DNA from 3 places in the Kluyvera chengduensis genome. Region 2 is predicted to be linked to each of the others. Evidence: predicted binding sites of a transcription regulator. Region 2 holds the regulator's gene; each other region holds the start of a gene.
What was found. The regulator LexA, encoded in region 2, represses DNA repair genes until DNA is damaged. The targets are predictions, from matches to a motif close to TNCTGTATGTACATACAGNA.

Region 1 (4,075 bases), on a different contig from region 2:
AGGTGGCTGACCTCTCTGATTAGCGTTTGATAATTTGCGACACGTCGTCGCGGTTGATCTGCATCTTATTACCTTGCTGATCTTCGTAGCTGATAAGCCCGGTGTCGTCATCGACTTCCGGTTTACCGTCGGTCAGGATCATCCGACCGTCTTTGGTGGCCATCACGTAATCGCTGCTACAGCCGGAAACTGCAAAGGCTAAACCTACTGCGGAAATCAACACTGCCCATTTTGTCATCGTTATCCCCTTCATCGCCGCACTCTTAATAGTCTAGTAATAACCGACCTAAGCCACAGCATAAAGCAGGAAAATCTTAAAAAAACCAGACACAGCCCTCAATTGAGGGCTGTTGATGAATGATTAATGTTTATTTTTCTTACTTCGCAGCAGATTGAGGCTCTCGACTGCCATAGAGAAGAACATCGCGAAGTAGATATAGCCTTTTGGTACATGGACATCGAGACTTTCAAGAATCAGCGTGAAGCCCACCAGAATCAGGAACGACAGGGCTAGCATTTTCACCGACGGGTGTCTTTCGACGAATTCGCCAATCGAACGTGCAGCGAACATCATCACGCCAACCGCAATGACCACGGCGGCCATCATAATAAACAGATGATCGGAGAGACCTACGGCGGTAATGACCGAATCAAGGCTGAAGATGATATCCAGCATCATAATCTGCACGATCGCGCCCAAAAACGAATGAACGTTCGTTTTTATGCTCTCTTCATCGCCTTCAATCGACTCGTGAATTTCCATACTGGCCTTCCAGATAAGGAACAGCCCACCGAGTAGTAAAATCAGATCGCGAATCGAAATCGCCTGACCAAACAGAGTAAACAGCGGCTGAGTGAGTTTTACCACCCAGGCAATGGAGGCCAGTAGCGCGAGGCGCATGAGCATGGCCCCCATTAACCCTAAACGACGGGCATGCGCACGCTGCGCGGTAGGGAGCTTAGCCACAACCAGAGAGAGAAAAATAATATTATCGATCCCCAGAACGATTTCCAGAATCGTCAGCGTGCCGAGCGCAAGCCAGGCATTGGGGTCGGTGATCCATGCAAATAACATTAGATAAGTCCTGCCAAATAAAACGAAAGCGTTAATAGATATACGTTGAGGTGCGTTGCAACAACCGATACAGAACCCTGCCCAGAAACGCATTCCAGGCGCTCAGTGGGAGGGCGAAGGCGTGCCGGTTGCGCGCGGCGGGGGAAGTATAATCCCGCTGCGCGGCAGGACAAAAAAATTAATCGACTCGCAGCATGAAGTGGCGCGCCAGCAGGGCCGCGGTGAAGTTCTTTTTGAGATAGAAGCCGCGCGGTAGCGTCATGATGGGCTCGCCTTTTGCGCCAATGGCTTCGGTCAGCGCTTTACTGTTAGCGGCCTTCGGCCTGAGCTGCAGCACTTCGCCGTGGCGGGCGGTGATACGTTCCACCTGGCCGAGAACGATGAGATCCATCAGCTCTTCCCAGTCCATCTGTAGCTGGTTCTCTTCTTCTGCGCTAGGGCTCCACAGCAGCGGTGCGCCAACGCGGCGTTCAGCAAGCGGGATCGACCGCTCACCTTCAACCGGGATCCACAGCACCCGCTTAAGCTTGTGGCGCACGTGGCTATTCTCCCAGGTGACGCCAGAGTTACCGGTCAGCGGCGCGACGCACACGAAGGTGGTCTCTAGCGGGCGCCCCTGGGAATCGATAGGAATGGTTTTCAGCTCAACGCCCAGCGCGGCGAAATCCTGCTCGGGTTTACTCCCGGCGCTAGCGCCCAGCCAGACCTCCAGCAGCACGCCAATCCAGCCTTTGTCTCGCTTTAAATCCTTCGGCGCGACGATGCCAGCCATCGCCGCCAGCTCACCCAACGAATAGCCCGCCAGCCGCTGCGCCTGAGCAAGAAGTTCAGCCTGGGTTTTAGGCGATTCACGAAGTGGAGCAAGGGTGGACATGATGGTGTGCCTTGTGGTGAAAAAATGAACGACAATTTTACCGGGTGTGGATAGAGTTTAACTTTTTCTGGGTAAATATGACAACGTGATGATTATCATGCCTTTTTTTTGAGAAAAAATGACGAAAAAATGATGCCAAAAAAGGTTTTCCAAATCTGGTCACTGACAATGAACAGGATCTTACACCATGTTATCCACAGAAAAGTGGGATAACTGGGGAAAAGCCTGACTACTGTTTCAATTTACAGCCTTGACGTGCGACGAAAATCGAATTTTCGCACAAAAGATGCCTAAGATGTTTGCACAATCTGTGGGTAAAACCAACGTTGCTCGATCTTTCATCAATTGAAGGATCGCCTATGTGATGATCATCACGTTATGCGCTAATGCATCAGGATTAACTATAATAACATGATGAAAAATATAGTTTTACTGATTGAAGGTGACATGCGATTATTCAGAGTACTCTGGGTTTTCCCTGGGTAATTCCGTACTTCTTCACAACTCTATCCACAGAAAAAGTGAATAAAATCGTCGGCGAGCGCGGTTCTCTGTTTATAACTCTGATGATTACTGTGAGTTATTCAAATGTTATTCGTTAGTCGTGGCGTAATAGAGTGGTTTACCGTTTACAGCGAGTGTGAAACAATCATTCACATTGAAGCTTATTTTGAGGTAGTCCGGTGATTGATGACGATGGCTACCGCCCGAATGTAGGTATTGTAATTTGCAATCGTCAGGGTCAGGTAATGTGGGCCCGGCGCTATGGTCAGCACTCCTGGCAATTTCCCCAAGGGGGCATAAACCCCGGTGAGACGGCAGAACAGGCGATGTATCGGGAACTGTTCGAAGAAGTTGGATTAAGCCGCAAGGATGTGCGGATCCTCGCTTCGACCCGAAACTGGTTGCGTTACAAGTTGCCAAAACGTTTGGTGCGTTGGGACACTAAGCCGGTTTGTATCGGCCAGAAACAAAAGTGGTTTCTCTTGCAGTTGATCGGCAATGACGCGGATATCAATATGCAAACCAGCAGCACGCCGGAGTTCGACGGCTGGCGCTGGGTGAGTTACTGGTATCCGGTGCGTCAGGTCGTCTCGTTTAAACGCGACGTCTACCGCCGGGTGATGAAAGAGTTCGCCAGTGTAGTGATGGCGCTTGCGGAGAGCGCCCCAAAACCGCAAAGCGCGCCTGCTTATCGACGCAAAAGAGGTTAAGCCACGCACATTATGCTCACGCGCTTACGCGAAATTGTTGAGAAGGTCGCGAGTGCGCCTCGTCTGAACGAGGCGCTGGATATTCTGGTCACTGACGTCTGCCACGCGATGGAGACGGAGGTTTGCTCGGTCTATCTCGCTGACAACGATCGACGCTGCTTTTATCTGATGGCGACCCGTGGTCTGAAAAAGCCACGCGGTCGTACCATTACGCTCGCCTTTGATGAAGGTATTGTTGGCCTGGTTGGCCGACTGGCCGAACCCATCAACCTTGCTGACGCGCAAAAACACCCCAGCTATAAATATATTCCCTCCGTAAAAGAAGAGCGCTTCCGCGCGTTTCTTGGCGTGCCGATTATCCAGCGCCGTCAACTGCTGGGCGTACTGGTGGTGCAGCAGCGTGAACTGCGTCAGTTCGACGAAAGCGAAGAGTCATTCCTGGTGACGCTCGCCACACAAATGGCGGCAATCCTCTCTCAATCTCAGCTGACGGCGCTGTTTGGTCAGTATCGTCAGACGCGCATTCGCGCGCTGCCCGCCTCGCCGGGCGTAGCGATTGCCGAAGGCTGGATGGACGCGACCCTGCCATTAATGGAGCAGGTTTACGAAGCCTCCTCGCTGGACACCGCGCTTGAGCGCGAGCGCTTAACCGGCGCGCTGGAAGAGGCGGCGAACGAATTCCGCCGCTACAGCAAACGCTATGCCGCCGGGGCGCAAAAAGAGACGGCGGCAATTTTTGACCTCTATTCGCACCTGCTCTCTGATGCCAGCCTGCGCCGCGAGCTGTTTGCGGAAGTGGATAAAGGCTCGGTTGCCGAATGGTCGGTGAAGAAAGTCATCGAGAAGTTCGCCGAACAGTTTGCCGCGCTGAGCGACGGCTATCTGAAAGAGCGGGCGGGCGATCTGCGTACG
Region 2 (4,075 bases):
GCTCGCCGAGGTATTCGCGGAACACGGTGGAGTAGAGCTTATTGCCCTTAAAGGTACGGCGAATAAAGAACGCGCCCAGGCGACGGAAAATCGGGCCCGCTGGCCAGAAGTTCAGGTTGATACCGGCAGCGATATGCGGCGGCACCAGCCCCTGATGATAGAGCACGTAAGAGAGCAGCAGGTAGTCCATGTGGCTGCGGTGACACGGCACATAGACGATTTCATGCCCGTCGTGCGCCAGCTGGCGTACGCGCTCGGCGTTGTTCACGTTAATGCCCTGGTACAGACGGTTCCAGGTAAAGCTGAGGATGCGGTCGGTCAGACGAATCATCTCGTAGGAGAAGTTCGCCGCGATCTCTTCCATCAGCGCAATAGCGTTCTGCTGGGCTTTCTCGTGGGAAATTTTCTTGCTGCGCGCTTCGTCTTCTACCGCTTTAGCGATAGCTTTTGACGCCAGCAGCTTCTTGAACAGGTCATGACGAGCAGGTAGACGTGGGCCGACCGCCGCCAGACGCTGACGAGCAAAGTGCATACGCGCGACGCGAGCCAGTTTCTGCGCGATCGTTTTATCGGTACCGTGTTCGTCAGCCATGCGGCGCAGGGAGACGGACGGCGAGAAACGCACAAAGCTGTCGCGACCGAGCCAGGAGACGGCGAAGAACTTCTGGAAGCCGTTCAGCATACGCAGCGGTGGGTTCACTTCGCCTTTCTCGCGACCCGGCGAACGACCAAACATCACCGACACTGGCACCATTTGCACATCCAGTTCTGGATTGCTGCGGTGCAGATCGAGGTAGTCGTGGAACAGTTTGATCGACTCTTCTTTCGGCGTGTAGTAGGTGAACACGCGCGGGCCGCCGTGGATAAAGACGTAGCGCGGCAGTAGCGTACCGTCGATTTCCAAGGGTTCAAGCGGGTCGGGTAAATCGTGCGCCAGGCACTGAGCGCGCAGCGTCAGCAAGTCAGCCTTAGAGTTATAAGGCAGGACGTACATAATAGGGCGCGACGTATCAAGCCCCAATTCCTGGGCAGGTTGTGCCGGAATAGACTTGCTCTTTACCAGAACACTTAATGGTAAATTCAGTAATTTGTAGTAAATTCGTGGCCAGCCGGACATAAACGATGTAAAGCCTCTGGTTAATCATGCAAATGCGCGGCAAGAATATCAGAAAGTCGGTGAAATTTCTGTTCTACCGCCTCATAACACGCATTGTCATTGACGTAAAAACGAAAAAGGTTCTTGAGATGGCCAATAATACCACTGGGATTACCCGAATCATCAAAGCTGCGGGCTATTCCTGGAAAGGATTCCGCGCGGCGTGGATCAATGAAGCGGCATTCCGCCAGGAAGGGGTAGCCTCTGTTATCGCGATTATTATCGCTTGCTGGCTGGATGTCGATGCCATCACCCGTGTCCTGCTTATCGGATCGGTCCTTTTGGTGATGATAGTGGAAATTCTCAATAGTGCACTGGAAGCGGTGGTTGACCGCATCGGTTCCGAGTATCACGAGCTGTCTGGCCGAGCAAAAGACATGGGTTCGGCGGCGGTGCTGCTGTCCATTTTCGTGGCGGTGATCACCTGGGCCATCTTACTGTGGGCTCATTTTCACTAAACCTGCGAAAACTGCCTGATTTCGTGAGTTTTACGGTTCCAAAATAGCCAGTAGCTGTATATACTCACAGCATAACTGTATATACACCCAGGGGGCGGAATGAAAGCGTTAACGACCAGGCAGCAAGAGGTGTTTGATCTCATCCGGGATCACATCAGCCAAACGGGCATGCCGCCAACGCGTGCGGAAATTGCTCAACGCTTGGGGTTCCGTTCCCCAAACGCAGCTGAAGAGCACCTGAAAGCGCTGGCGCGTAAAGGCGTGCTTGAGATTGTCTCAGGCGCTTCTCGCGGTATCCGCCTGCTGGTGGAAGAAGAAGAGGGCCTGCCGCTGGTGGGCCGCGTCGCGGCGGGTGAACCGCTGCTGGCGCAGCAGCACATCGAAGGTCACTATCAGGTTGACCCTTCTTTGTTTAAGCCAAGCGCGGATTTCCTGCTGCGTGTCAGCGGTATGTCGATGAAAGACATCGGTATTATGGATGGCGACCTGCTTGCCGTACATAAAACCCAGGACGTGCGTAACGGCCAGGTTGTCGTGGCGCGCATCGATGAAGAAGTGACGGTAAAACGCCTGAAAAAACAAGGTAACGTCGTCGAACTGCTACCAGAAAACAGCGAATTTAAGCCTATCGTGGTCGACCTGCGTCAGCAGAATTTTTCCATCGAAGGGCTGGCCGTTGGCGTTATCCGCAACGGCGAATGGCTGTAACTCTCCCCTGATTCACATGGCTGCGATACTTCCGCTATCGCAGCCTTTTTTCGTTTTGGTCGATACTCATGCCGCTACTTACTCACGCCGATAAGGCGCTGTGGCGCCTTGCGCTACCGATGATCTTCTCCAACATCACCGTGCCTCTGCTGGGCCTGGTCGATACCGCCGTTATCGGCCACCTCGATAGTCCTGTTTATCTCGGCGGCGTCGCCATTGGCGCAACGGCAACCAGCTTCCTGTTTATGCTGCTGCTGTTCCTGCGGATGAGTACTACCGGGCTCACGGCACAGGCGTTCGGCGCGAAAAATCCGCAGGCGCTGGCCCGTGCACTGGTGCAACCGCTGATGCTGGCACTCGGTGCCGGGCTACTGATTATTCTTTTCAAAACGCCGCTGATAAATCTGGCGCTCTCCATCGTTGGCGGCAGCGGCGAGGTGCTGGAGCAGGCCCGGCGCTTCCTCGCTATCCGTTGGCTTAGCGCACCTGCCGCATTGGCGAACCTGGTGTTGCTTGGCTGGCTGCTGGGCGTGCAGTACGCGCGGGCTCCGGTCGTACTGCTGGTCGTCGGCAACGTGCTGAATATCGTGCTCGACCTGTGGCTGGTGATGGGGTTGCACATGAACGTGCAGGGCGCTGCGCTGGCAACGGCGATTGCTGAATACGCCACGCTGCTGGTCGGGCTAGGAATGGCGCGTAAGGTGCTGGTGATGCGCGGGATCCCGTGGGCGATGCTGAAAACAGCCTGGCAGGGCGATTTTCGCCGCCTGCTGGCGCTCAACCGCGACATCATGCTGCGCTCGCTGCTGCTCCAGCTCTGCTTTGGCGCAGTGACCGTCTTCGGCGCGCGGCTGGGCAGCGAAGTCGTGGCGGTGAACGCGGTGCTGATGACCATGCTGACCTTCACGGCCTACGCGCTGGACGGTTTTGCCTACGCGGTAGAAGCGCATTCCGGGCAGGCCTATGGCGCGCGTGACGGCAGCAAACTGTTGGAAGTCTGGCGTGCTGCATGCCGTCAGGCGGGCGTGGTGGCGCTGGCGTTTGCCCTGATTTACGCCCTTCTGGGCGAGCATATTGTGGCGCTGCTGACGTCGCTGCCTGAACTGCGGCAGCTTGCCGACCGCTACGTGCTGTGGCAAGCGGTGCTGCCGGTTATCGGCGTGTGGTGTTATCTGCTCGACGGCATGTTTATCGGTGCCACCCGCGGTGCGGAGATGCGTAACAGCATGGCGGTGGCCGCTGCCGGGTTTGCGCTTACCATGCTGGCGCTACCGCTGCTTGGCAATCATGGGCTGTGGCTGGCGCTTGCCGTATTCCTTGCGCTGCGCGGGCTGGCGCTGGCCGTTATCTGGCGTCGTCACTGGAAAAACAACAGCTGGTTTGCCTGACGGTATGGTTAAAGATTCCGAATAATGAAACGGCACCAGAATGACTGACTACAATTAACCTCAAGCTTAGCGAAAAAGATGTCTTTCCTGAAACATGCTTTTCGCTATTCACTCACTGACGAACGAGGATTCAATGATGAATAAAGACGAAGTCGGCGGTAACTGGAAACAGGTTAAAGGTAAAGTGAAAGAGCAATGGGGCAAGCTGACCGATGATGATATGACGGTGATCGAAGGTAAACGCGATCAGCTGGTCGGTAAAATTCAGGAACGCTACGGCTACGCGAAAGATCAGGCCGAAAAAGAGGTGGATAGCTGGGATAAACGCCACAACCACCACTGGTAATAACGTCCTCCTGCCCGTG
Region 3 (4,075 bases), on a different contig from region 2:
CCTGAACATCCGGCTCAACGATTGATGCCGCCGATTTTGACTTACCGCGACCTTTGGCTCTGGTTTTCGCCAGCCCCTCGCCCATCGCCAGAATATCGACAACGTCTTTCACCAGCCCCTGCGGCACAATGCCGTGCTCTTCGTTGTAACGCTGCTGCTTCTCGCGACGGCGTTCCGTTTCGCCAATCGCTTTCGCCATCGACGGGGTAATTTTATCGCCGTAGAGAATCGCTTTACCGTTGATGTTACGCGCCGCACGACCGATGGTCTGAATCAGCGAACGCTCGGAGCGCAGGAAGCCCTCTTTATCGGCGTCCAGAATCGCCACCAGCGAGACTTCCGGCATGTCGAGACCTTCTCGCAGCAAGTTGATCCCCACCAGCACGTCAAACTCGCCCAGACGCAGGTCGCGGATGATTTCCATACGCTCTACGGTGTCGATGTCAGAGTGCAGGTAGCGAACGCGTTCACCGTGCTCTTCCAGATATTCCGTTAAGTCTTCTGCCATACGCTTGGTGAGCGTCGTCACCAGCACGCGCTCGTTAATCACCGAACGCTTGCGAATTTCCGACAACAGGTCATCAACCTGTGTACCAACAGGACGGACTTCAATCAGCGGGTCGAGCAGCCCGGTTGGACGCACTACCTGGTCAATCACATCACCGCCGGATTTTTCCAGCTCGTAATTGCCCGGCGTCGCCGAGACGTAAATAGTCTGCGGTGCCAGCGCTTCAAACTCTTCAAATTTCAGCGGACGGTTGTCGAGCGCCGACGGCAGGCGGAAGCCATATTCCACCAGTGTCTCTTTACGCGCGCGGTCGCCGCGATACATGCCGCCAATCTGCGGAATAGTGACGTGGGATTCATCAATCACCAGCAGGCCATCCGCCGGCAGGTAGTCGAACAGCGTCGGCGGCGGCTCGCCAGGCCCGCGCCCGGAGAGGAAGCGCGAGTAGTTTTCGATACCGGAGCAGTAGCCCAGCTCGTTCATCATTTCGAGGTCAAACTGGGTACGCTGGCTCAGACGCTGCTCTTCCAGCATTTTGTTGTTGGCCAGCAGCACTTTGCGGCGGTCTGCCAGCTCGTCTTTGATCTCTTCCATCGCCTGCACGATGCGTTCGCGTGGCGTCACGTAGTGCGATTTCGGGTAGATAGTAAAGCGCTGGATGGTCGAATCAACGTGGCCAGTCAGCGGGTCAAACAGCGAGAGGCGTTCCACCTCTTCGTCAAACAACTCCACGCGCAGCGCCAGGTCATCAGATTCCGCCGGGAAAATATCGATAACCTCACCGCGCACGCGGAAGGTCGCACGCTGGAACGCCTGATCGTTACGGGTGTACTGTAATTCCGCCAGACGGCGCAGAATGGCGCGCTGGTCGATGATCATGCCCACCGTCAGGTGCAGCATCATTTTGAGGTACAGATCGGGGTCACCCAAACCATAGATAGCGGACACCGAGGCCACGACCACTACGTCGCGGCGCTCAAGCAGCGCTTTGGTGGCGGACAGGCGCATCTGTTCGATATGTTCGTTCACCGAAGCATCTTTTTCGATGAAAGTATCCGAACTCGGAACGTACGCTTCCGGCTGATAATAGTCGTAGTAGGAGACGAAGTACTCCACCGCATTCTCCGGGAAGAACGCCTTCATCTCACCATAAAGCTGGGCGGCCAGCGTTTTGTTCGGCGCCAGCACCATCGTTGGGCGCTGAAGGTCAGCAATGACGTTGGCGACGGTAAAGGTTTTCCCCGACCCGGTCACGCCCAGAAGCGTCTGGTGCGCCAGGCCGTCTTCCAGCCCCTCTTTCAGGCGTGAAATGGCAGCAGGCTGGTCGCCTGAAGGACTAAACGCAGAATGCAATTTGAAGGGTTTACTCATGGATAACGCTACCTGATGACGGATGGGCCGGGCTGGAGATTAATTCTACTCGTCACCTGCCGAATTGCCAATAAAAAATACTGGATATAAAAACAGTAATCACTTATCGTATTTCGTCTATTCGGGGCAATAACCAGCGCCAGCGGCTGAAATTTATTCTCTGACAAGATAAAACACCAGCCAGATAAGGTTATCCCCAGAATTTTTTCTCTTTTAACATTTGTCAATATACGTCATGAAAGTTTTATGGCAATCTGCAGCACTTTTTATTACGCCATTGCTTTTATTTATCTTATTGATAATAAAAGAAAACAACTAAAAGCCGCGTTTCGCACCAATTCAGGCGCAGGCCGCATGTTCTCTCGTTTACCGCAGGTTTTCTAACTCTAATACACAGGGTTATCCACAGGAATAGTGGATAACTACCTCTAGCCCCTATCCCCCGGCACCCGGCGATTTGCGCAACAACGTGTCAACGTGAATGAAAAAAAATATTTTATCCCCGATTTTGATATTAATCAGCGAAAAAGCACGCCCATTTTGTTCATCAAAACAGGCGATTTCCTTACGTAATCTGCGGGTTAGCGCTTACGAATGAAGAGGGTTAACGAAGAAATGGACATGCCAGAAAAGTGCTTAAAGTACGCTCAGGTCGAGGTATTGCCCCAGCAACGGTGAATCCACGGCTTCACCGAGCCATGGAATTTCACCCAGCATCGGAGCGGGAATCATTCGCTGAAGCGTACTGAGGTATTCGGCATGACGACGACCCGGAGGGGTCACATCATTGGCAATCCAGCCTGCCAGCCGCAGCCCCGCTTGCTGCACCGCCTGCGCGGTGAGCACCGCGTGATTGATACAACCAAGCTTCACGCCCACCACCAAAATCACCGGTAGCTGCTCCATTTTGACCCAGTCCGCCAGGGTCAACGTCGGGGAGAGTGGCGTAAACCAGCCTCCCGCCCCCTCAACCAGTACCCAATCCGCTTCCGCTTCCAGCGCGCGTAAACCGGCAGACAGTACGCCAGCCTCAATAGGCCGCTGTTCGTCGGCGCTAACAATATGCGGAGACGTAGGTTCAGCGAAGGTATACGGATTCACCTGCTCGTAGCGTAACGGCAGCACACTGTTGCGCTGTAGCGCCAGCGCGTCGCTGTTGCGCAAACCGTCGTCGGTCATTTCACTGCCGGATGCCACAGGCTTATAGCCAGCCGTACGGTGCCCCAGAAGACGTGCTGCCTGTAACAGCGCGGTGCTGGCAACGGTTTTACCGACTTCAGTATCGGTGCCGGTTACATAGAAGCGTTCAGTCACGCGAGATAACTCCTGTAAAAAGATGGTAAGTCAGCGGGAATGCCCCCGCCTGAGACGGCCACGCCAGCTGAAGCTGCTGTAGCCTGCCCCGCGTCAGCGGCTGCTGACTGCGCCCTTCGTGAAGATGCGTCGCGCCGATGCCCTTCAGCGAGCGCATGGCGCTCAGCGCATCGGGAAACGTCAGCGTGATAGAGGTGGCAGCGCTGCGGCTGTTATAGCCTGCCAGCGCCTGCTGGAGCGTCGACTCGGGAAGAAAGCGGTTCGCGTGAGGACGTTGGTCGACGGCGCCCCAGGCCTGGTTCAACTCCGGCAGTGAGCCCGCCGTCAGCGTCGTAAAGGCCAGCGTGCCGCCGGGGCTAAGCTGGCGATAGAGCCCGGCCAGCGCCACGCGGAGGTCGCTACACCATTGAATCGCCAGGTTGCTCCACACCAGATCGAAACCGCCTGCTGGCAACGGAATAGCTTCAATATCGGCCTGTAGGTAGCGATCTGCCGCCTGCTGACGCTGCGCCTGCTCCAGCATTTCGGCCGAAAGATCCAGCGCCGTGACGTGGCTGCCTTTATCGCGCCAATAGCGACTGTAGCTACCCGGTCCACAGCCTGCGTCCAGCACGTGTTCAAACGCCCGGCCCGGCAACTGGGACAGCAGTTGCCGGGCGCTCAGACGTTGTAACTCGTCGTGCTGATGGTAGTGCGCCGCCGCGCGGCCAAACGCCGCCGCCACCGCCTGTTTATTGACGGTTGCCATGCAACACCTCCAGCAATAGGTCGATATCCTGCGGCTCGTGCGCCGCGGTCAGCGTTAAGCGTAAACGCGCGGTTCCCGCTGGCACCGTTGGCGGACGAATCGCCGTCACCCAGCAGCCCTGCTCACGCAGTTGT

Region 1: mutH (DNA mismatch repair endonuclease MutH) is a predicted target of LexA. The motif match lies at 2,180-2,199, and genes of this name have one in related genera.
Region 3: uvrB (excinuclease ABC subunit UvrB) is a predicted target of LexA. The motif match lies at 1,958-1,977, and genes of this name have one in related genera.

What each region holds. Positions count from the first base shown of each region.
Region 1 covers NZ_JBIQOI010000005.1:91,042-95,116, forward strand. The annotation lists gene ACH1XZ_RS14585 (YgdI/YgdR family lipoprotein) at 20-238, opposite strand; gene ACH1XZ_RS14590 (TerC family protein) at 362-1,075, opposite strand; gene mutH (DNA mismatch repair endonuclease MutH) at 1,254-1,949, opposite strand; gene rppH (RNA pyrophosphohydrolase) at 2,633-3,163, shown strand; gene ptsP (phosphoenolpyruvate--protein phosphotransferase) at 3,176-4,075, shown strand, end outside.
Region 2 covers NZ_JBIQOI010000008.1:41,653-45,727, forward strand. The annotation lists gene plsB (glycerol-3-phosphate 1-O-acyltransferase PlsB) at 1-1,117, opposite strand, end outside; gene ACH1XZ_RS18045 (diacylglycerol kinase) at 1,246-1,614, shown strand; gene lexA (transcriptional repressor LexA) at 1,714-2,322, shown strand; gene dinF (MATE family efflux transporter DinF) at 2,391-3,710, shown strand; gene ACH1XZ_RS18060 (CsbD family protein) at 3,847-4,056, shown strand.
Region 3 covers NZ_JBIQOI010000002.1:909,384-913,458, forward strand. The annotation lists gene uvrB (excinuclease ABC subunit UvrB) at 1-1,879, opposite strand, end outside; gene bioD (dethiobiotin synthase) at 2,516-3,193, opposite strand; gene bioC (malonyl-ACP O-methyltransferase BioC) at 3,186-3,941, opposite strand; gene bioF (8-amino-7-oxononanoate synthase) at 3,925-4,075, opposite strand, start outside.